3 regions of the Streptomyces sp. NPDC048496 genome follow, and region 3 is predicted to be linked to each of the others. Evidence: riboswitches for the same ligand, from Rfam matches in the RefSeq annotation. Region 3 holds a riboswitch; each other region holds the start of a gene.
The links. Region 3 has a riboswitch for cobalamin ahead of ACGFSA_RS22645 (CbtB domain-containing protein). Riboswitches for the same ligand answer to the same signal wherever they lie in the genome.
Positions count from the first base shown of each region.

Region 1: another riboswitch for cobalamin. It lies ahead of cobN (cobaltochelatase subunit CobN); the one in region 3 lies ahead of ACGFSA_RS22645 (CbtB domain-containing protein).
Region 2: another riboswitch for cobalamin. It lies ahead of ACGFSA_RS09375 (ribonucleoside-diphosphate reductase subunit alpha); the one in region 3 lies ahead of ACGFSA_RS22645 (CbtB domain-containing protein).

Region 1 covers NZ_JBICXB010000048.1:32,563-40,429, reverse strand. The annotation lists gene cobN (cobaltochelatase subunit CobN) at 345-3,944, opposite strand; cobalamin riboswitch at 4,016-4,153, opposite strand; gene cobG (precorrin-3B synthase) at 4,544-5,836, shown strand; gene ACGFSA_RS29325 (precorrin-8X methylmutase) at 5,893-6,519, shown strand; gene ACGFSA_RS29320 (precorrin-2 C(20)-methyltransferase) at 6,522-7,867, shown strand, end outside.
Region 2 covers NZ_JBICXB010000006.1:165,895-173,761, forward strand. The annotation lists gene ACGFSA_RS09355 (hypothetical protein) at 1-373, shown strand, start outside; gene def (peptide deformylase) at 498-1,136, shown strand; gene ACGFSA_RS09365 (hypothetical protein) at 1,242-1,463, shown strand; gene ACGFSA_RS09370 (ribonucleotide-diphosphate reductase subunit beta) at 1,460-2,473, opposite strand; gene ACGFSA_RS09375 (ribonucleoside-diphosphate reductase subunit alpha) at 2,473-4,869, opposite strand; cobalamin riboswitch at 5,013-5,151, opposite strand; partial or broken gene ACGFSA_RS09380 (GNAT family N-acetyltransferase) at 5,191-5,436, opposite strand; gene mctP (monocarboxylate uptake permease MctP) at 5,563-7,218, opposite strand; gene ACGFSA_RS09390 (DUF3311 domain-containing protein) at 7,215-7,469, opposite strand; gene ACGFSA_RS09395 (GntR family transcriptional regulator) at 7,660-7,867, opposite strand, start outside.
Region 3 covers NZ_JBICXB010000026.1:83,813-91,679, forward strand. The annotation lists gene ACGFSA_RS22625 (dihydrolipoyl dehydrogenase family protein) at 1-997, shown strand, start outside; gene ACGFSA_RS22630 (hypothetical protein) at 1,138-1,305, opposite strand; gene ACGFSA_RS22635 (Asp23/Gls24 family envelope stress response protein) at 1,514-2,005, opposite strand; gene ACGFSA_RS22640 (histidine phosphatase family protein) at 2,347-2,925, opposite strand; adenosylcobalamin (AdoCbl) riboswitch at 3,052-3,200, shown strand; gene ACGFSA_RS22645 (CbtB domain-containing protein) at 3,204-3,422, shown strand; gene ACGFSA_RS22650 (CbtA family protein) at 3,451-4,221, shown strand; gene ACGFSA_RS22655 (GNAT family N-acetyltransferase) at 4,289-4,852, opposite strand; gene ACGFSA_RS22660 (hypothetical protein) at 5,058-5,738, shown strand; gene ACGFSA_RS22665 (inositol monophosphatase family protein) at 5,897-6,691, opposite strand; partial or broken gene ACGFSA_RS22670 (6-phospho-beta-glucosidase) at 6,967-7,653, shown strand.

The DNA.
Region 1 (7,867 bases), on a different contig from region 3:
CCGCCGACGCTGAACGCGCGACGGGCGGTCACCCGGCAGGGACCACCCGGCCGAGTGATCACGCCAGACGTCCTGCCGATTCTTCCCGGCGGTCCACGAGCGTCCGGCGCACGCACCTGTTCGTCGGCCGCCTGCTCCTCGGCCGGCGCGGGTCCGGTACGGCCTGTTCCCTCACGGCCGGCCGGCCGACCGCCCGCCGGAGGGACGGCCTGCCGGGCGGCTCACGCATGACCGGCGGCGGTGCGGTCGGACCGGGCGCGGGGAAGTCGACGAGAGGGCGGCGCCGGCTGGGTGTGGCGCCCCGTGCGGAACGGAGCGCCACACCCACGTACCACCGGCGTCGCTCAGTCCTCGCCCTCCAGGTCCCCCTCCGTCTCCAGGAACGCCTGGCGCAGCGCCTCCAGTACCGCAGGGTCCGGCTTGGCCCACATGCCGCGGGACTCGGCCTCCAGGAGGCGTTCCGCGATGCCGTGCAGGGCCCAGGGGTTGGCCTGCTGCAGGAATTCGCGGTTGGTCGGGTCCAGGACGTACGTCTCGGTGAGCTTGTCGTACATCCAGTCGGCGACCACGCCCGTCGTCGCGTCGTAGCCGAAGAGGTAGTCGACCGTCGCGGCGAGTTCGAAGGCGCCCTTGTAGCCGTGGCGGCGCATCGCCTCGATCCACTTGGGGTTGACCACGCGGGCGCGGAAGACGCGGGACGTCTCCTCGACGAGGGTGCGGGTGCGGACCGTCTCCGGGCGGGTGGAGTCGCCGATGTACGCCTCCGGGGCGGTGCCGCGCAGGGCGCGGACCGTGGCCACCATGCCGCCGTGGTACTGGAAGTAGTCGTCCGAGTCCGCGATGTCGTGCTCGCGGGTGTCCGTGTTCTTGGCGGCCACGGCGATGCGCTTGTACGCCGTCTCCATCTCGTCGCGGGCCGGGCGCCCGTCGAGTTCGCGGCCGTAGGCGTAACCGCCCCAGACGGTGTAGACCTCGGCGAGGTCGGCGTCGGTGCGCCAGTCGCGGCTGTCGATGAGCTGGAGGAGACCCGCTCCGTAGGTACCGGGGCGGGAGCCGAAGATACGGGTGGTGGCCCGGCGTTCGTCGCCGTGTTCGGCGAGGTCGGCCTGGGCGTGCGCCCGGATGTGGTTCTGCTCGGCCGGTTCGTCGAGGGACGCGGCGAGACGGACCGCGTCGTCGAGCAGGCCGATGGTGTGCGGGAACGCGTCCCGGAAGAAGCCGGAGATGCGCAGCGTCACATCGATGCGCGGGCGGCCCAGCTCGGCGAGGTCGATCGGTTCCAGGCCGGTGACGCGGCGCGAGGCGTCGTCCCAGACCGGGCGGATGCCGAGCAGCGCCAGGGCCTCGGCGACGTCGTCGCCGGAGGTGCGCATCGCGCTGGTGCCCCACAGGGAGAGGCCGACCGAGGTGGGCCACTCGCCGTTGTCGGTGCGGTAGCGCTCCAGGAGCGAGTCGGCCAGGGCCTGACCGGTCTCCCAGGCGAGGCGGGACGGGACCGCCTTCGGGTCGACGGAGTAGAAGTTGCGACCGGTCGGCAGGACGTTGACCAGGCCGCGCAGCGGGGATCCGGAGGGGCCCGCCGGGACGAAGCCACCGTTCAGGGCGTGGACGGTGTGGTCGAGTTCGGCGGTGGTGGCGGACAGCCGGGGGACCACCTCGCGGGCGGCGAAGTCGAGGATGTCCGCGACCGGTCGCGGATGCGACGCTGTTACGGTCGCGACCGCTGCCGGGTCCCAGTCCGCGTCCTCCATCGCCTGGACCAGGGCGCGTGCCTGCTCCTCGGCCTCGTCGGCGGTGGTGCGGGTGGCAGCGGACTCGTCCAGCCCGAGTGCCTCGCGCAGGCCGGGCAGCGACGCCGTACCGCCCCAGATCTGGCGGGCGCGCAGGATCGCCAGGACCAGGTTGACCCGGTCCGCACCGGCCGGAGCACCGCCCAGGACGTGCAGGCCGTCGCGGATCTGGGCGTCCTTGATCTCGCAGAGCCAGCCGTCCAGATGCATGATGAACTCGTCAAAACCCTCGTCGTCCGGGCGGTCGTCGAGCCCGAGGTCGTGGTCGAGCTTGGCGGCCTGGATCAGGGTCCAGATCTGGGCGCGGATCGCGGGCAGTTTCGCCGGGTCCATCGCGGCGATCTGGGCGTGCTCGTCGAGGAGTTGCTCCAGGCGCGCGATGTCGCCGTAGCTGTCCGCGCGGGCCATCGGCGGCACGAGGTGGTCGATCAGGGTGGCGTGGACGCGGCGCTTGGCCTGCGTGCCCTCGCCCGGGTCGTTCACCAGGAACGGGTAGACGAGCGGGAGATCACCCAGTGCCGCGTCCGGGCCGCAGTCCGCGGACAGGCCCGCGTTCTTGCCGGGCAGCCACTCCAGGTTGCCGTGCTTGCCGAGGTGGATCATCGCGTCGGCCCCGAAACCGCCGTCGTCCCGCGCCGCCGCGATCCAGCGGTACGCGGCCAAGTAGTGGTGCGAGGGCGGCAGATCGGGGTCGTGGTAGATCGCGATCGGGTTCTCGCCGAAGCCGCGCGGCGGCTGGATGAGAATGAGGAGGTTCCCGCGGCGCAGGGCGGCGAGCACGATGTCGCCCTCCGGATTGCGGGAGCGGTCCACGAACATCTCGCCGGGCGGCGGACCCCAGTGCCGCTCGACGGCGTCGCGGAGGCCGGCCGGGAGCGTGGCGTACCAGCGCCGGTAGTCGGCGGCCGGGATACGGACCGGGTTGCGGGCCAGCTGCTCCTCGGTCAGCCACTCCTGGTCGTGGCCGCCGGCCTCGATCAGGGCGTAGATCAGCTCGTCGCCGTCGCCGGAGACCAGGCCGGGGAGTTCGTCCTCGGGCCCGAAGTCGTATCCCTCGGCGCGCAGTCGGCGCAACAGGGCGACGGCGCTGGCGGGGGTGTCGAGCCCGACGGCGTTGCCGATACGGGAGTGCTTGGTCGGGTAGGCGGAGAGGACGAGTGCCAGACGCTTGTCCCCGGCCGGGATGTGGCGAAGCCGTGCGTGGCGTACGGCGATTCCGGCGACGCGTGCGGCGCGTTCGGTGTCGGCGACGTACGCGGGCAGCCCGTCCTCGTCGACCTCCTTGAAGGAGAACGGGACGGTGATCAGCCGGCCGTCGAACTCGGGGACCGCGATCTGGCTGGCCGCGTCGAGCGGGGAGACACCCTCGTCGTTGTCCTCCCAGTCGCTGCGCGAGCTGGTCAGGCAGAGAGCCTGCAGGATCGGTACGTCGAGTCCGGTGAGCGCACCCGCGTCCCAGGACTCGTCGTCGCCGCCCGCCGATGCCTCGGCGGGCCGGGTGCCGCCCGCGGCGAGGACGGTGGTGACGATGGCGTCGGCGGCGCGCAGTTCGTCGATGAGTGCGGGTTCCGGGGTACGCAGCGAGGCGACGTACAGGGGGAGGGCACGGGCGCCCGCGTCCTCGACCGCCCGGCAGAGCGTGTCGACGAACGCGGTGTTCCCGCTCATGTGGTGGGCGCGGTAGTAGAGCACCGCGATGGTCGGGCCGTCGGTGGCGCGCGCGGTGCGCTCCAGGGGTCCCCAGGACGGTGCGGGCGCCGGGGGCTCGAAGCCGTGGCCGGTCAGCAGCACGGTGTCGGAGAGGAACCGGGCCAGCTGGTCCAGGTTGGCCGGGCCGCCGTGCGCCAGGTAGGCGTGGGCCTCGGCGGCGATCCCGATCGGGACGGTGGAGGCGGCCATCAGCTGGGCGTCGGGGGCCTGTTCGCCGGTGAGGACGACGACCGGCCTGCCGGTGGCGAGGACCTGGTCGAGCCCTTCCTGCCAGGCGCGGACACCGCCGAGGAGGCGTACGACGACGAGGTCGGTGCCGTCGAGGAGGGCGGGGAGGTCGTCGAGCGACAGGCGCGAGGGGTTGGCGTAGCGGTAGGTCACCGGACCGTCCGCGGCGCGGGCGCTGAGCAGGTCGGTGTCGGACGTCGACAGGAGCAGAATCATGCGGCGTCGGGCCTTCCTCGGGGTGTCCACGCCCCGGGCGGTGTCGAAATGGGGTCTCCCCTGCTCGAGCGGGGTCGAGAGCTCGGGGAAGGGAGTTCCTGACTCGCCCGGCCGCCCAGGCCGGACTCACAGTGGCGGGACCGCGCCGGACTCGCACCGGGCTTCCTCCCCTATCGCCGTCTTAGAGGCCTCGCACGTAGGTGGGGCGGCGTCGCGTGCCGATGGGCGGCGCCTGGCGGCGTTGTCGTCGGTCGACGACGCTCCGCGTCGCCTCCCTCCTCCGCCTTGCCAGGCTTGCCCCTCGCCCCGCTCCTTCCTCCACCCCACCTACGTGCGAGGCCTCTTAGAGCCTGTCGGGTGACCTTCGATCGGAGAGCGGACGCGGCGTGGTGCGTGCGATTCCAAGGCGCCGGGATGGCCTCGTAGCGGAGCTACTAGGGCATTTCGGCAACGCCGGAAGCGTGCGTGCCACGCCGTGACCGCCCGATCAGAGGTCGCCCGACAGGCTCTTAGGCGACGCCGGGCCGGGTGGCCCGTTGCTAGGCATAGTAAGGGCCTTGCATCGGATGGGATTCATACAGCTCGGAATGATGGTCGGTATGCTCGCCGCCATGTCCACTTCCGACACCCCGCCATCAACCCTGGGGGAGCCCGTCTCCCGTGACCGCGGCGATGCCTGCCCGGGGTCGCTGCGGCTCCACCGGGCGGACGACGGGGCGCTGGCGCGGGTCCGGATCCCCGGTGGCGTGCTGACTGCCCGACAGGCGGACGCGCTCCACGGTGCCGCGCGGGAGTTGGGCGACGGTGAGCTGCATCTCACTTCGCGGGGCAATGTCCAGTTGCGCGGCCTCGGCCTGGGGTGCGGCGGACGGCTCGCCGAACTCCTGTCCGGGGCAGGGCTGCTGCCGTCCCGGAGCCATGAGCGGATACGCAACGTCGTGGCCTCCCCGCTCTCCGGGCTCGACGGCCGGGGCCACCGGGATGTCCGGCCGTGGCTGACCGCGCTGGACGCGCTGTTGTGCGGAAGTGACAAAGCGGCCGGGTTGTCCGGCCGCTTTCTCTTCGCGCTGGACGACGGCCGTGGTGACGTTGATGCCCTGGGTGCGGATGTGACGTTGCTGGGGCGGAGCGACGGGAGCGCGCTCCTGCGGGTCGGGGCCGCGGAGGCAGTGCTGAGGGTCTCCGGGGACGACGCGCCGCGCGCGGCGCTCATCGCCGCCGAGACGTTTCTGGCGGCGGCGCGGGAGACGGGCGCCTGGCGTGTGAGCGAACTTCCGTTCGCTGCCGAGGAGTTGCTGGATTCGGTGAGGGCGGCGCTGCGGGTGGCCGGTGCCGCGGAGCGCGTACCGCCGGCGACGGCGGCGCAGGAGCCCGCGTACGGCGTCGTCTCCACCGCGGTCTGTGTGGGGGTGCCGCTCGGGCGGCTCACCGGTGCGCAGTGGGCGAGCCTGTCCCGCGTGGGCCGCGAGCTGCGGCTGACCCCGTGGCGGAGCGTCGTCGTGACGGGCGTGACGCCCGGCGACGCGGCGGCGCGGCTGCGCGAGTGGGGCGCGGCCGGATTGATCACCGGGCCCGACTCCGCGTGGACGGGGGTCGGTGCGTGCATCGGCCGGCCCGGCTGTGCGAAGTCCCTGGCGGATGTGCGGGGCGACGCGGAGGCTTTCGTGCGGACCGCCGGAGAGCTCGTTGCCGGGCAGCTCCCCGTCCACTGGTCCGGCTGTGAACGCCGCTGCGGTCACCCCAAGGGCGCCTGGGCCGACGTCGTCGCCGTTCCGGGCGGGCACCAGGTGGCCCAGGTCCGCGGCGGCGAACGGGGCGCCCCCGTGACGGTCCACGGCGGCCCGTCCGACCTGGCCGCCGCGGTGAACGCCGCCCGCCGCACCCGTACCTGAACCACCGACCCGAGGGCGCTGCAGCCCGACCACCGACCGGAGAGAGCGAAACCACCGTGTTCCAGTACGAGAAGGACGGACCGGCGATCTACCGCCAGTCCTTCGCCACCATCCGCGCCGAGGCGGATCTCGCGGGGCTGCCCGCCGACGTCAGCCAGGTCGCGGTCCGTATGATCCACGCGTGCGGCATGGTCGACCTCGTACGCGACATCGACTTCACCCCGGGGGTCGTGGCCGCTGCCCGCGTGGCGCTGCGCTCCGGTGCGCCGATCCTGTGCGACGTGGCCATGGTCGCCAGCGGGGTCACCCGCAAGCGGCTGCCCGCCGACAACGAGGTCATCTGCACCCTGTCGGACCCCACGGTCCCCGATCTCGCCAAGAAGCTGGGAACGACCCGCAGCGCCGCGGCGATGGAGCTGTGGCGGGACCGCATGGAGGGGGCGGTGGTGGCCGTGGGCAACGCACCGACCGCCCTGTTCCGGCTGCTTGAGATGATCGAGGAAGGCGCTCCGCGCCCGGCCGCCGTCATCGGTGTGCCCGTCGGCTTCGTCGGAGCCGCCGAGTCCAAGGACGCCCTGGCCGACCATCCGTCCGGTCTGGAACACCTGGTCGTACGGGGCCGCCGCGGCGGCAGCGCCATAGCCGCGGCCGCGCTCAACGCGATCGCCAGCGAGGAAGAGTAAGAGTGAGCGAGCAGAACACGGGCCGGCTGTACGGGGTGGGGCTCGGTCCCGGCGATCCGGCACTGATGACCGTACGCGCCGTGCAGACCATCGCCGAGGCCGATGTCATCGCCTATCACAGCGCCCGTCACGGACGGTCCATCGCGCGCTCCATCGCCGCCGAGCACATCCGCGCGGACCACATCGAGGAGAAGCTGGTCTATCCGGTCACGACGGAGACCACCGACCACCCGGGCGGCTACCGGGGTGCGATGGAGGAGTTCTACGGCGAGGCCGCGGCCCGGCTGGCCGTGCACCTGGACGCCGGGCGGACGGTGGCGGTCCTCGCCGAGGGCGACCCGATGTTCTACGGCTCGTACATGCACATGCACAAGCGGCTCGCCGACCGGTATCCCACCGAGGTGATCCCCGGGGTCACGTCGGTCAGCGCCGCTGCCGCCCGGCTCGGCACCCCGCTCGCCGAGGGCGAGGAGGTGCTGACGATCCTGCCCGGCACGCTGCCGGAGGAGGAGTTGACGGCCCGCCTGGCCGCCACCGACGCCGCCGTGGTGATGAAGCTGGGGCGCACGTTCCCCGCCGTGCGGCGCGCCTTCGAGGCCTCCGGGCGGCTGGACGAGGCGCACTACGTGGAGCGCGCCACGATGGCCGGGGAGCGCACCGGCGATCTCGCGGACACCGACCCGGACTCCGTTCCGTACTTCGCTGTCGCGGTGCTGCCCAGCCGGATCGACGCGCCCCGGCCGGAGGCGGCCGAGGACGCGGAGCGCGTGGGTGAGGTCGTGGTCGTCGGGACCGGTCCCGCCGGGCCGCTGTGGCTGACCCCGGAGTCCTGCGGGGCGCTGGCCGCCGCCGACGATCTCGTCGGCTACACCACGTACCTGGACCGCGTCCCGGTCCGCCCGGGACAGGCGCGCCACGGCTCCGACAACAAGGTGGAGTCGGAACGTGCCGAGTTCGCCCTCGACCTGGCCCGGCGCGGACGCCGCGTGGCCGTGGTCTCGGGCGGCGACCCGGGGATCTTCGCCATGGCGACCGCCGTGCTGGAGGTCGCCTCGCAGGACGCGTACGCGAAGGTGCCCGTGCGGGTGCTGCCCGGGGTGACCGCGGCCAACGCCGCCGCCGCCCGCGCGGGCGCGCCGCTCGGCCACGACTACGCCACGATCTCGCTCTCCGACCGGCTCAAGCCGTGGGAGGTGATCGCCACCCGGCTGTGCGCGGCCGCGGCGGCGGACCTGGTGCTGGCGCTGTACAACCCGGGTTCGCGGACCCGCACCGAGCAGGTGGGCAAGGCCCGTGACCTGCTGCTGGAGCACCGTTCGCCGGATACGCCGGTGGTGGTGGGCCGGGA
Region 2 (7,867 bases), on a different contig from region 3:
GTCCCCCGTACCCACCTGGGTGGTGCTCCTCGAAGCTGCCACGGAGGCGGACCGGGACGCTCTGGAGCAGCTGGCGTCCGATGCCGGGTTCGCCGCCGAGGACTGGTCGTCATCCGTACGGCTGCTCTGCCGGGCCTGTTCCGAGAGCCGGATGGAGAGCGACGAGGGTGACGGTGAGCATCTCGACCCGCACGACCACAGCGAGCCCGGCCATCCGGGTCCGCTCGGCCACCGCACGGCCGGAGGTCTGTGGGTGCCGGAGCGCGAGTGCGGGATAGCGGCACCTGCCGGGCTGGTGCGGGGACTGCTGGACGGCTGGGTGGCGGACAGCCCGGACAGCCGTGAGTGGCGGGATCTCGAAGAAGTCTGCTGAGCCGCGCGTCCGCGGCCCGGCCGTAACGGCCTCCCCCACGATCGGGAGCCCGCTCCCCGCCGCGGGGGAGGCCGTTACGCTGTACGGGCATCGATTCGGGTTTTGAGGAAGGCGTACGGCGGACATGGCGCAGCAGGAGACGGACGAGCAGATCAGCGTCGACGACGAAGGCTTCGTCGTGGACACCGAGGACTGTGAGGCGCGCGAGGTGGCGTACCGCGAGCGCGGGACCTCCCGTCCGATCACGGTCGTGGGCAACCCGGTGCTGCACAAGGAGTGCAGGGACGTCACCGAGTTCGGTGACGAGCTGGGCCGGCTGATCGACGACATGTTCGCCAGCCAGCGGACGGCGGAGGGCGTGGGCCTGGCCGCCAACCAGATCGGCGTGGACCTCAAGGTCTTCGTCTACGACTGCCAGGACGACGACGGCGTGCGGCACGTGGGCGCCGTCTGCAACCCGGTGCTCGAAGAGCTGCCGCCGGAGGAGCGCATCCTCGACGACTCCAACGAGGGCTGTCTCTCCGTCCCGACCGCGTACGCCTCGCTGGCCCGCCCGGACTACGCGGTGGTGCGCGGCCAGGACGCCAAGGGCAACCCGGTCAAGATCCGTGGCAACGGCTACTTCGCGCGCTGCCTCCAGCACGAGACGGACCATCTGTACGGCTACCTGTACATCGACCGGCTCTCGAAGCGGGACCGCAAGGACGCGCTGCGGCAGATGGCGGAGAACACGCCGCGCTACGAGATCGTGCCGAACGACTAGTGCCGTGACAGGGCCCCGCGCCGGCGATCAGGTGATCCGACAGGCTCTCAGGCGGACAGCACCGTCGGCCGGGTCGCGTCGGCCGGGTCGCGGCCGCGGCCAGGCATGAACGCATTCCTGAACTACCGGGGCACAGCAGTTGTTTTCGCGCTCCTCCTGGCGCCGGTGCTGGTCGGCATCGCGCATGACCGCCGCATCGACCGCCAGTTGCGCGAGGCGGAACGTGATCGGCGGGCCGAACTACCGGAAACGGCGGACGCCGCACAGCCGGTGAAGGCTGTGCGGCGTCCGGACCTCCGGATCAGGGCGCGAGCCCAGAGCGTCTAGAAGTCGTCGTCGAAGGCGACCGAGCCCTCCACCGCCACCTGGTACGCGGACGGCCGGCGCTCGAAGAAGTTCGTCAGCTCCTGAACACCCTGCAGCTCCATGAACGAGAACGGGTTCTCGGAGCCGTACACAGCCGGGAAGCCGAGCCGGGTGAGCCGCTGGTCGGCGACGCACTGCAGGTACTCGCGCATCGACTCGGTGTTCATGCCCGGCAGACCGTCGCCGCACAGGTCGCGGCCGAACTGCAGCTCCGCGTCGACGGCCTCCTTCAGCATGTCGGTGACCTGCTGCTGGAGGGCGTCGTCGAAGAGCTCGGGCTCTTCCTTGCGGACGGTGTCCACGACCTCGAACGCGAAGTTCATATGCATCGTTTCGTCACGGAAGACCCAGTTGGTCCCCGTGGCGAGGCCGTGCAGCAGACCGCGCGAGCGGAACCAGTAGACGTATGCGAACGCGCCGTAGAAGAAGAGCCCCTCGATGCACGCCGCGAAGCAGATCAGGTTCAGCAGGAAGCGACGGCGGTCGGCCTGTGTCTCCAGACGCTCGATCTTCTCGACCGAATCCATCCACTTGAAGCAGAACTGCGCCTTCTCACGGATCGACGGAATCTCCTCGACCGCGTCGAACGCGGCGGCACGGTCGTCCGGATCGGGCAGATACGTGTCGAGCAGCGTCAGATAGAACTGAACATGCACGGCCTCCTCGAAGAGCTGCCGCGACAGATACAGCCGCGCCTCGGGGGAGTTGATGTGCTTGTACAGCGTCAGCACGAGATTGTTGGAGACGATCGAGTCGCCCGTCGCGAAGAACGCGACGAGCCGGCCGATCATGTGCTGCTCGCCGGGGGAAAGCTTGGCGAGGTCGGCGACGTCGGAGTGGAGGTCGACCTCCTCCACCGTCCAGGTGTTCTTGATCGCGTCGCGGTAGCGCTCGTAGAAGTCCGGGTAGCGCATGGGGCGCAGGGTCAGCTCGAAGCCCGGGTCGAGCAGATTCTTGTCGGTTGAGCTCATTACTGACAGGCCTCGCAGGACTCGGGGTTTTCGAGAGAACAGGCGATCGCGTCCGCGTCGGGAGCCGAGGCCTGCTGCACGGGAAGGGAAGCGGCGGCCGCGGCGCGGCCGGACGCCGCACGGGCGATCCGGGTGGCCGGGCGCGAGCGCAGGTAGTACGTCGTCTTCAGCCCCTGCTTCCAGGCGTACGCGTACATCGAGGAGAGCTTGCCGATCGTCGGCGTCTCCAGGAACAGGTTCAGCGACTGGCTCTGGTCCAGGAACGGCGTACGCGCCGCCGCCATGTCGATCAGACCGCGCTGCGGGATCTCCCATGCCGTGCGGTACAGCGCCCGTACGTCCTCCGGGATCCAGGCGAAGCCCTGCACCGAGCCGCTCGCCTCGCGCAGCGCCTCGCGGGTCCGCGCGTCCCACACGCCCAGCTGCTTCAGCTCGTTCACCAGATAGGCGTTGACCTGGAGGAACTCACCGCTGAGCGTTTCGCGCTTGAAGAGGTTGGAGACCTGCGGCTCGATGCATTCGTACACCCCGGCGATCGAGGCGATCGTGGCGGTCGGAGCGATGGCCAGCAGCAGCGAGTTGCGCATGCCGGTCTTCGCGATCCGGGCGCGCAGCGCGTCCCAGCGCTCCGGCCAGCTCAGCTCGGTGTCGTAGTGGTCGGGGTGCAGCACGCCGCGGGCGGCACGCGTCTCGGACCAGGCGGGCAGCGGACCGGACCGCTCGGCGAGGTCGCAGGACGCCTCGTACGCGGCGAGCATGATCCGCTCGGAGATCTTCGTGGAGAGCACGCGGGCCTCGGGGGAGTCGAACGGCAGCCGCAGCCGGAAGAAGACGTCCTGGAGCCCCATCGCGCCCAGCCCCACCGGACGCCAGCGGGCGTTGGAGCGGCCGGCCTGCTCGGTCGGGTAGAAGTTGATGTCGACGACCCGGTCGAGGAACGTCACGGCGGTACGGACGGTGGAGTCCAGCCGCTCCCAGTCGATGTCGCCGTCGGCCACGAACGAACCGAGGTTGACCGAACCGAGGTTGCAGACGGCGGTCTCGCCGTCGTCGGTGACTTCGAGGATCTCGGTGCACAGGTTCGACGAGTGGACGACGCGACCCGGCTCGGCGGTCTGGTTGGCCGTCCGGTTGGAGGCGTCCTTGAACGTCATCCAGCCCTGACCGGTCTGCGCGAGCGTCCGCATCATCCGGCCGTACAGCTCACGCGCGGGCATCGACTTGCGGGCCAGGCCCTTGGCCTCGGCGGCCCGGTACACGGCGTCGAACTCGTCGCCCCACAGGTCGACCAGTTCCGGCACGTCGGCGGGGGAGAACAGCGACCAGTCGCCGTCCGCGTCGACCCGGCGCATGAATTCGTCCGGGATCCAGTGCGCCAGGTTGAGGTTGTGCGTACGCCGCTGGTCCTCGCCCGTGTTGTCGCGCAGCTCCAGGAATTCCTCGATGTCCGCGTGCCACGTCTCCAGGTAGACGGCGGCGGCGCCCTTGCGGCGGCCGCCCTGGTTCACTGCGGCGACCGAGGCGTCGAGCGTCTTCAGGAACGGCACGATGCCGTTGGAGTGCCCGTTGGTGCCGCGGATCAGCGAACCGCGGGCGCGGATCCGGGAGTACGAGAGGCCGATGCCGCCCGCGTGCTTGGAGAGTCGCGCCACCTGGTGGTAGCGGTCGTAGATGGAGTCGAGCTCGTCCAACGGCGAGTCCAGCAGATAGCAGGAGGACATCTGCGGGTGCCGGGTGCCGGAGTTGAAGAGTGTGGGGGAGGAGGGGAGGTAGTCGAGGCGGCTCATCAGGCCGTACAGTGCGGCGACCTCGTCCAGTGCGCGCACCGACTCGTCCTCGGCGAGACCGGCGGCGACGCGCAGCATGAAGTGCTGCGGCGTCTCGATGACCTGGCGGGTGAGCGGGTGACGCAGCAGATAGCGGCTGTGCAGTGTCCGCAGCCCGAAGTAGCCGAACCGGTCGTCGGCGCCGTCGGCGAGGGACTGCTCGACCAGCGCGTCGAGCCGGGCCGCGTGGAGCGCCACGAACGCGGCCGTACGGTCCGCGATCAGACCCTCGCGGTGGCCGACGGCGACCGACGCGGAGAACGACAGCGCGCCCTGACCGGCCGCCTCGTCCGCGATGGTGCGAGTCAGGAGGCGGGCGGCGAGCCGGGAGTACGCGGGGTCCTCGGCGATCAGACCCGCGGCGGCCTCGGTGGCCAGCGCGCGCAACTCCGCCTCGTCCGACGCGGCGTTGCGGCCGCGCAGCGCGGCGGCGGCGACGCGGCCGGGGTCGGTGTCGGGCAGATCGGCAGTGAGGTCGGTCAGGGTCCGCAGCAGTGCGGTCCCGGGTCCGTCATTCGTGGTTCCCGCGGACTCGGCGACTGAAGCCGGATCGGCTGGCGCGATGGTCACGTGGTGCTCTCCCTCGCTCGGCTCGGGGCCGGCGGGGGAGCGGGGCAGCCGCGTGGAGGCATGCCCGAAGAAGGAGGGCAGCACTGTGTGCGGCGTCCACCGGCCCATCCGCGAGGCCCGGACGTCTGGGCGTCCGGATCGGTCGAGCCGGACGCGCTGTCGGCAGGTCCTCGGACTTTCAGGGTGCGCAAAAGGGCCCTGAACATACCGTTGCGGGACAGTTCCGGATTCGCACCGGATTTCCCTGCGGCGACAGCGAGCACGAGCATACATGTGGGGGCCGTCCGATGAGGTGGCCCCCACATGTTGTGTCGAATCGGTTCAGAGGCCCAGGCTGTACGTGAGCAGCGCGAGGCCCGCAAGGGGATCCCGGTCGCGTTCCGGCGTGCGTACGAAGTCGAGCCGATGGTAGATCCGGTGGGCGCCGGACATGGTCGGCTGGGTGGACAGGACGAGCCGCGCGACGCCCTTCGTGGCCCGTGCCCGGTCGATACAGGCCCGCACGAGCGCCTCGCCCGCCCCGGGGCCGCGCGCCGCCCGTGCGACGGCGAGCATCCGGAATTCGGCGGATCGACAGGTCCATGCCGGGAGTGTGCCGTACCGGTGGGTGACGCCGGACGGGCTGGGTGCAGCCCGTCCGGCGAGGGAACCAGGGCCCTTCGTCCGGATCGGGCCCGATCCGGACGAAGGGCACTAGCCGGCGGACGGGCTCGCGTCGGGTGACGGGCTCGACTCGGGCCTGGCCGAGGGGAGTTCCACCTGGACGCCCGGGTCGCCCGTGTCCGCCGTGTAGTCCGCCGGGGAGGTCTCGTCGACGCCCGCCGGGGCCTTCACCGCGTTCAGGACGAAGGTCAGCACCACCGTCACCACGGCGTTAAGCACGAACGCCGTCAGACCGATGTAGCCGATCTCGCCGATCCCCGGGATCTCCTTCGAGGAGCCGCCGAAGTGCGCCTGGGTGTGGGTCGGGCTCGCCACTCCGTACGCGGCGAGCGTGCCGTACGCCATGCCGACCGCCCAGCCCGCGAGCAGCGCCCAGCGGTGGAACCACCGGGTGAACAGGCCGCCGACCAGCGCCGGGAACGTCTGCAGGATCCAGATCCCGCCGAGCAGCTGGAAGTTGATCGCGACCGTCTTGTCCATGGTGAGGACGAAGACGAGTGCACCGACCTTCACCAGCAGCGACACCAGCTTGGAGACCTTCGTCTCCTGGGCCGGGGTCGCGTCGGGCTTCAGGAAGTCCTTGTAGATGTTCCGGGTGAACAGGTTCGCCGCGGCGATCGACATGATCGCGGCGGGAACCAGCGCGCCGATGCCGATCGCGGCGAACGCCACGCCGGCGAACCAGTCGGGGAACATGTTCTCGAACAGCTGCGGGATCGCCAACTGTCCGTTCTCCACCTTGACTCCGGCGGCGATCGCCATGAAGCCGAGCAGCGCCAGCAGGCCCAGCATCAGCGAGTACAGCGGCAGGATCGTGGTGTTGCGCCGGATCACATTGCGGCTGCGGCTGGAGAGCGTCGCCGTGATCGAGTGCGGATACATGAACAGTGCCAGTGCCGAGCCCAACGCCAGAGTGGCGTAGGTCCATTGGTTGGCCTCGGCGGGAGCCAGCGCGCCGGTCGGTTTCCCTCCGGGCGGGCCCGCGAACTTCTCCTGCGCGGCGGCGAAGATGTCGTCGAAGCCGCCCAGCTTGATCGGGATGTAGATGATCGCCACCGCGATGACCAGGTAGATCAGCCCGTCCTTGACGAACGCGATCAGCGCGGGGGCGCGCAGCCCGGAGGAGTACGTGTACGCGGCGAGCACCGCGAACGCGATCAGCAACGGCAGGTCCTTGACGAACCAGTTGGTGTTCTCGCCGCCGCCGACGCCCATCACGTCCAGCACCGCCTGGATGCCGACGAGCTGGAGCGCGATGTACGGCATCGTGGCGAGGATGCCGGTGACGGCGACCGCCAGCGACAGACCCTTCGATCCGAAGCGACCTCGGACGAAGTCCGAGGTGGTGACGTACCCGTGCTTGTGCGAGACCGACCACAGGCGCGGCAGGAAGGTGAAGATCAGCGGGTACACCAGGATGGTGTACGGGACCGCGAAGAAGCCGGCCGCTCCTGCTGCGTAGATCGCGGCGGGTACGGCGACGAAGGTGTACGCGGTGTACAGGTCGCCGCCGAGGAGGAACCAGGTGACCCAGGTGCCGAACGACCTGCCGCCCAGGCCCCATTCGTCCAGACTGGCCTCGTTCTCGGCCTTGCGCCAGCGCGCGGCCATGAAGCCGATGACCGTGACGGCCAGGAAGAAGAAGATGAAGACGCCGAGCGCGACGCCGTTCACACCGTCCTTCACGCCGACGTACCCCCCTTGCGGGCGCGCTGGTCACGCTGCCAGAGCTTGTACGCGACCATCGTGAGCGCCGTGGAGATCAGCACCCATACCATCTGGTACCAGTAGAAGAACGGGATGCCGATGAAGGTGGGGTCCACCTTCGCGTACGAACCCACCCAGAGCATCGCCACGAACGGGGCGGCGAGACAGAGGGCGATGAGCACTCTCACCGGTGTGACTGTCGGTGGTTTCGCGTCTGTTTCCTCGGGCATGTGGCGACTCCGTCCCCTCGCTGATCACCTGTTGTAATGCGCAGGCAATCTAGGGGAGTGTTCCGGCCGCCGTCACCCCCTGCCCGGCAAAAGTGTGACGGAGCCGCTGGAGGGATTCTGCCCGGGGGACCGGCTCCTGATGCTCTGTCCGGGGCCGGACAGTTGTCCGGTCAGGAGCCGGTCCGCGGTCTCATTCGGTCGGCCGCTTCAGACGCGCCACGAACTTGTAACGGTCGCCGCGGTACACCGACCGCACCCATTCGACCGGTTCGCCGCGTCCGTCCAGGGAGTGACGGGACAGCATGAGCATCGGCAGGCCCACGTCCGTACCGAGCAGGCCGGCTTCGCGTGGGGTGGCGAGCGAGGTCTCGATCGTCTCCTCGGCCTCGGCGAGCCGT
Region 3 (7,867 bases):
CACCGGCAGTCGCGCCGTCGTTCCCGACCTTCCCGGAGTCGCCGACGCCCGCCCCTGGACCAGCCGCGAGGCGACGAGCGCCAAAGAGGTGCCGGGCCGACTGGTGATCGTCGGCGGGGGAGTCGTCGGCGTGGAGATGGCCACCGTCTGGCAGGCTCTCGGCGCGCAGGTGACGATGCTGATCCGCGGCAAGGGGCTGCTGCCGAAGATGGAGCCGTTCGCGGGCGAGCTGGTCGCCGAGGCCCTCACCGAGGCCGGAGCCGATGTCCGTACGGGCGTCTCCGCCACGTCCGTGCGGCGTGCCGGCCCCGACGGACCGGTCACCGTGGAACTGGACAACGGCGAGCGCATCGAGACCGACGAGATCCTCTTCGCCACCGGCCGTGCCCCGCGCACCGACGACCTGGGCCTGGAGACGGTGGATCTGAAGCCCGGATCCTGGCTCGCGGTCGACGACAGCTGCCGCGTCGAGGGCAGCAACTGGCTGTACGCAGTCGGCGACGTCAATCACCGGGCGCTCCTCACCCACCAGGGCAAGTACCAGGCCCGCATCGCGGGTGCCGCGATCGCCGCCCGCGCACAGGGCGGCGCGCCGCCGGCGACCGGCCGCTGGGGCGCCCACGCCGCCACCGCCGACCACGCGGCCGTACCCCAGGTCGTCTTCACCGACCCGGAGGCCGCATCCGTCGGGCTCACCCTCGCCGCGGCCGAGCGCGCCGGGCACCGGGTCCGCGCCGTCGACCACGACCTCGCCGCTGTCGCCGGCTCCGGACTGTACGCGGACGGCTACCGGGGCCGCGCCCGCATGATCGTCGACCTCGACCGCGAGATCGTACTCGGCGTCACCTTCGTCGGCCCCGGCATCGGCGAGCTGCTGCACTCGGCGACGGTCGCCGTTGCGGGTGAGGTCCCCATCGACCGGCTCTGGCACGCGGTCCCGGCCTATCCGACGATCAGCGAGGTGTGGCTGCGCCTGCTGGAGGCGTACCGGGGCTGAGTACGGCTGGTGGGCCGGTGTGTCGGCGTGTCCCCTCCTCCCTCCGAGGGACGACGGGACACGCCGACGGGGTCCGTCGTCCCGCGCAGATGCAACGACGAAGTGCCGGTGAGCTCACGGGGCGATGCGTTTTCCGGCTCTCACCAGTAGTGGCGCCGCCCACCGATCCCGCGGCCGACAGCACCGAGAATCCAGAGGACCGCACCGATCAGCACCAGGGCGACGCCGATGGTCCACAAGAAGGAAATCCCGGCCACCATGCCGAGCACGAGCAGAATGACTCCGAGGACGATCATCGCGTCCCCCAATCTTTGAGGGCCACCTTCGAGTATGCGCCGGGCGGCGTACCTCCGCGTCGCCGGCGACTGCTGTCGCTCGTACGGCCGTCCAGGGCCGCCGGGCAGTGACCACTGGGGGCCCGGACAGCTCGACGGACCTCGTGAGACAGCCGGAGTCTCAGGCCGACGACACGGCCGGTGCCCCCTTCGACCAGGCGCGATCCGGTCCGGCGAACCGCTACGCGACCCGCCTCTCCACCTGCTGTTCCTCTTCCTCGTCGGGCAGTTTCACGTCGCTCACCAAGATGTTGACCTCCACGACCTCCAGACCGGTCATCCGCTCGATGGCGGCGATCACCTCGGTCCGGACGTCGCCCGTGAGCTCGACGATCGAGTATCCGTATTCGACGATGATCGACAGGTCGACCGCCGTCTGGACCTCGCCGACCTCGACCTTGACACCGCTGGTGACGGACTGACTTCCCGCTCCGGGCACCCGCTCCCGCACGGCCCCCATACCGCGGGCGAATCCCCCTCCCATGCCCTGGACTCCGGGCACGCCACGGGCCGCCAGCCCGGCGATCTTCGCCACCACGCCGTCGGCGATCGTGGTTCGGCCCCGCGACCCAGGTTCCGTTCGGCGGTTTCCGCCGTGCGGTCCTGCTCCGTGCGCGGCCTCGGATTGCGGGCGGGTGGTCTCGGGCCGGTTCACCTGCGTTTGATCGGTCATGGTCGGTCGCCCTTCCGAAGGGAGAAGGTGGATTCGAACGCCTTGGTCAGTTTACGTACCATTTGTCAACATTGCTCGAGCGGTAGGGGTTGGTAACTGCTTGCCGGTGAGTGGCGCACGAGGACGGTTTAACTCGATCGTGTGATGGTGGGCTCGTGGGCTTGCTCAGGAACGGTATGTGGGCGGACCCACGGGCGCCTGCCGCGGAGGGGATGGGTGGGTACTGGCGGCGTTGTGGGGGGTCCGGCCTCGGGCGCTCGCCTCAAGGTGCCGGCGGGGAGGGGAGGTACAGTCCGCCACCGGCAGGGCGGGCCGGCCCGGCGGTGGAGGCCGACGCCGGGTTACGGGGCGTCGGTTCCGGTGCTCAGGGACCGCCCGCAGCGCAGGTTCCAGCGGCCGGACCGGCCGCTGAGCTCTGTCAGTGTCAATGGGGCGACATCCAACCGCCAGAACGCCTGCGGCGGAAGGCCCAGCGCGTGCACGATCGCGGCGCGCACCACCGCGGGTTCGACCACGGCGATCACGCGGCCGTCCCCGGCGCCGTCCCGATGCGACGAGTCCAGCCAGCCGCCCACCCGCGCACACAGGTCCAGCAGCGACTCACCGCCGTGCGGTGCCGCCGAAGGGCCGGACAGCCAGACCGACACCGCCTCCGGCTCGGCCTCGCTCACCTTCGCCAGCCGCTGCCCGCTCCAGCGCCCCAAGTCCCAGCCGCGGAGGGCCGGTTCGGGTTCGGACCGCAGCCCCAGCGCCTCGGCGGTCCCGGCGCACCGCTCGTCCGCTCCGCACACCCGGCGATCGGCGGCAGGCACCGCGGCAGCGGCCGCACGCGCCCGCCCGACACCGGACGCGTCGAGCGGGGCGTCGCCGTCGAAACGGGCTTCACGCAGCGCAGCATTGAGCGCCGGCGAGATCAACATCACTTGTACCGTCAACACCGGTGTCAACTCCCTGAACTGTGGCCTTTCGGGTAAGCACACCACGGCATCCGGGCCTTCCGGCCCCGCAGATGGCGCCATGGCGGCGCGTGCCCGCAGGCGGTAAGGTCGCGATGAACATGACGACGGTGTGACGGAAGTCCGGTGAGAATCCGGCACGGTCGCGCCACTGTGAACCCGTACCCCTGCGGGAAGTCAGACCCGGCACTGTCGTCTCAGGCACCACGATCGGGACGCGTGTTCCCTCAGGAGGTTCTGCCATGGCACAGACTGCTGCCCCCGCAACCGTCGCCACACCCGCCATCACCCCCATCTCGCTGAAGGCCATTGCCCCGTGGGCGGTCTTCTTCGGCATCCTCATGCTCGTCCTGCTGTACTTTGTCGGCGCCGAGCAGGGTGCCACCGCTGTCATCTCCGGCGAAGGTGTCCACGAGTGGGTTCACGACGGTCGCCACCTGCTCGGTTTCCCCTGCCACTGACACGCCGCGCACCTCAGGGGAACCGCTCATGAACTCCATATCTGTCAGAGCGCTGCTCGTCCGCGGCATGCTGGCCGGACTTGCCGCCGGCGCGCTCGCTCTTGCCGTCGCCTACTTCCTCGGTGAATCCCGGGTGGACGCGGCGATCGCGCTCGAAGAGGCTCACGGCCACGAGCACGGCGGCGAGGAACTTGTCAGCCGCACCATGCAGTCCACCGCGGGTCTCGCCACCGGTGTCCTGGTCTTCGGTGTGGCGATCGGCGGCATCGCCGCGCTGGTCTTCTGCTACGCCCTCGGCCGCATCGGCAGGTTCGGCCCGAGGGCCACGGCCGCATTGATCGCGTTCGGCGCCCTGCTGACCGTGTATGTCGTGCCGTTCCTCAAATACCCGGCCAATCCGCCGGCTGTCGGACACCCCGACACGATCGGCCAACGCACCACCCTGTTCTTCCTGATGGTCGTCCTCAGCGTGCTGTTGGCCGTCGCTGCCGTCATCTTCGGCAAACGGCTGGCTCCCCGCCTGGGCAACTGGAACGCGTCCATTGCCGCGTCCGCCGCCTATGTGCTCGTCATCGGGCTGGCCTACGCCTTCCTGCCCTCGTTCAACGAGGTCGGCAAGGGCTTCCCGGCCAGTCTGCTGTGGGAGTTCCGCCTCGCCACCCTCGCTGTTCAGGCCACGCTGTGGACCACGTTCGGTCTGGTCTTCGGCTATCTGACCGAGCGGCTGCTGGTGCCGAAGGCCGGCACGGTGACGGCCGGGGGCGGTACCACGTCCCACGCCACAGCCGCTGCGAGCTGAGGCGCCGGCCGACTCGTCGGCCGTATGACGGGAGAACCCGCCGGGAAGCCCCGGCGGGTTCTCCCGTCTATGCGGCGTCCGTCGCGTCGGTCGCTTCAGCCACGTACGTCGCATCCGTTGCGTCCGACGCCTCCGACGTGTCCGACCAGTCGATCAGGAAGTGCTTCACCCGGTCGTCCGCCCTGACGAACCGCATGCCTGCCGCCACCATGACGTGGTGGGACGCGATGTTGTCGAGGTCGGCATCGCCGTTCACGGCGGCGATGCCCTCGTCGCGGGCGAACTCCAGCAGCGCCCGCAGCGCCTCGGCGGCGTACCCCTTGCCGCGCGCCGCAGGGGTCAGGCCGTAGCCGATCGTCACCTGCCCCTCCGCGTTCGGAGCGCCGTGAAAGCCCACTCCGCCTATGGCGTGTCCGTCCTGGCGGAGGCGGATCTCGTAGGCGCCGAACGGCTGGGGGTTGCCGGTGTCGGCGCAGTGTTCCAAGAAATGTCCGGCCCCGGCCGCGTCGCCGTCGGTCGGGTACTCCGGTGCCCACAGGGCGCCCGGCCCCGGACGGCGGGCCACTATGTTCTCCGCCTCGGCGGGACTCAACGGGTGGAGTACGAGTCGAGGTGTCAGAAGATCTCCCATGACTCGTCGGAATATCACGGCGGCGAGCTTCGGCGCACCGGAATTATCGGAATTTTTGCTGCCTGAGGGAGTGGGTAGCAGGGCTGGGTGACGCTGATACGTGTTGTTCTCGCTTTGTTGTCGTGTTGCCACAGGGGTGCGGCAGGGGCAGGGCCAGCGGGTTTGCATGTTGCACTGTGCTGTGTCGGGTGACAGGGTCGGCGGAATGGAAAATGTGTTCTATTCCTCTCGAGGGTGGGAGGACTGGGATGTCCCGGCCAAGCCCGCGATCCCGGAGGGGATGCCGGTCCTGATCGATGACGACCTCTTCTTCGAGGACGTCTCGGGGCCGCGGCCGACTGTGGCGGTGAACCGGTGGCTTCGTGAGCTGCCGACGAATGGGTGCCCGGCGCCGAAGTCGTGTACCTACTACGCCCGCACGGTGAAGGAGTGGATGGAGTTCCTGGCCGAGCACGGGGTGGGTCTGTTCGACACCCGGATGCGGCTGAAGTCGGCCCTGGGCGCGTACGCCGTGTACCGGGCGACCGGGCCGATCAAGCACCGTTTCGAGGCGTCGACGTGGAACCAGAACGTGGGCATCCTGGCGAGCTTCTACCGATGGGCGGTTGACGAAGGGTACACGGACGCGGAGCCGTTCACGTACAAGCAGGGCACGGCCTACTTCGGTGAGCAGGCGTCCCAGGTGCAGGTCAACCAGGCCCGTCGCCGCCAGGCCAAGGACCACGTGACGATCAAGTACCTGGAGGACGACTTCGCCGCGCTGTTCCTGAACGCACTGTCGGGCCTGACGCCGGACGGGCAGGACGACCCTCGGTACCGGGGCCGCGAGTTGGCCCGCAACGCGGTCGCGTCGTCCGCGAGCGCCTCGTCGAGCGAGACTCCGTGATGGGCGATGCCGAACTCCTTCGCGAAGTCGGCGGTCGGTTCCGGCAGGCGCCCCACCACACGGTGGAGCACCTGCCCCTCGGCCAGGGTGATCTCGGCGTGGAGGCGGGCGACCTGTCCGTAACCAACGACGGCGATACGCAGTGCGTCGGGCATCTTTCAGTACTCCGCGGTGTTGACCAGCGCCCGCAGCTCGGCCGCCAAGGCCGGCCCGGCACAGATGACTCCGGTTCCCCATGGGGTGCAGTGAGCGCCCGCCTCACGGGAGATGAGCGCCCCGGCGGCCCAGTCCCAGCGCTCCGGCTCGTCTTCGAGGAACCCGTCGAGGCGGCCGGCGGCCACCCACGCCAGATTCAGAGCCGAGCTCCCGCTCGATCGCACGCTGCGGACGGCGGGCAGCAGCGCGGTGAGGGTGCGCGCCTGCCGGGTTCGGCCCTCGGCGGTGTACGCGTACTCGGTCGCGACGACGGCATCGCGAGCGGGACACGGGGGCCGTACCGAAAGCCGTGACTTCCCGAGCCAGGCCCCGCCGCCGTCGACGGCCCAGAAGACCTCATCGCGGTTCGGGTCGTGCACGACGCCGACGCGCGGCGCCCAGACATCGCCGACGCGTTCCTCGAGAGCGATGCTGACGACGTAGTGCGGGATGCCCAGGGCGAGATTGCCGGTCCCGTCGACGGCGTCGACGACCCACCGCAGTCCGGTACCGCTCGGACGCTCCGGGTGGTCCTCACACACCAGACCGACCTGGGCACCGGCACGATCGATGACTTTGAGGATCGCCTCGTTGGAGGCGACGTCGGCGGTGGTGACGAAGTCTCCCGGCGCGGACTTCGTCTCGATGATCCTGGCCTCCGCGTGAACCGTCCGCAGGGCGTCCGCCCCGGCTCTCGCGGCCTCCAAGGCACGTGCCAGCCAGGGGTCCCAGTCGCTCACACCGGCGTCAGTCGTCATGGAGCACCCGGTTCGACAGGAGTAAGGACGGGACTGTGACGGAGGATCTGAGCGTGCTCATCGACTCTCCTATCGGTCTTCCAACGGACTCGCGTTCCTGGATCAACCCGCCAGCGCAGACTAGGCGGAGGATCAGAACGGCACAACCGCGTCAGTGAAGTCCCCCCGTCCGGCCTGCGGCTATGCGAAGCCCAATTGCCTTGACTGGCAACGGCGTTCTTTGATTTTGTTTGAATCGGTTTCGTTTCGCGAGGTGACGATTGCAGGAGTCAGGAATGAAGATCGCAGTTGTGGGCGGTGGGTCTACGTACACACCGGAACTCGTCGACGGATTCGCTCGCCTTTTCCCACAAGCGGAACTGCGCCTTGTCGACCCGGTCGCCGATCGCCTCGAAGTGATCGGTGGGCTGTCCAGCCGGATCTTCGGCGACTACGGGGCCTCGGGCCGGGTCACGTGGACCAGTGACCTCGACGCCGGTCTCAGCGATGCCTCCGTGGTCATCCTGCAGCTCCGCGTCGGCGGACAGAAGGCCCGGATCAGCGACGAGACTCTCCCGATGTACTGCGGCTGCGTCGGTCAGGAGACCACCGGCTTCGGCGGGCTGGCCAAGGCGATGCGCACGGTCCCCGTGGTGCTGGACATCGCCGAGCGCGCGGCACGACTGGCGGCGCCGGGCGCCTGGATCGTCGACTTCACCAACCCGGTCAGCATCGTCACCCGCGCCTTGCTGGACGCCGGACACCGCGCGGTGGGTCTGTGCAACGTGGCCATCGGGCTTGAGCGTTGGATCGCCCAGATGCTGGATGTCGAGCCGTCGTCGGTCCTGCTCGAACACGTCGGACTCAACCATCTGACCTGGGAGAGGGCCGTCTACAACGACGGCGTCGACCGCCTGCCCGAGCTGCTGGAATCCCGGCCCGACGAGCTGGCCGCCGAGGTCGGGCTGCCTCCTCGGATCCTGCGATCCACGACGCGGCCATACGCGGAGGCCGCGAGCGCGTGTACGCCGCCTTGCTGTCGCACCCGCTGATCGGTCAGCACCAAGCGGCGGAAGTGCTCACGGACAAGCTGATCGCGGCCAATGCCGAGCATCTGGCATGGGCTCGCTGAAGCCCGGTCCGCACACTCGGCAGTCACCATGGGGTGCGCCGCTCTCATCGATATCGGACGGAATG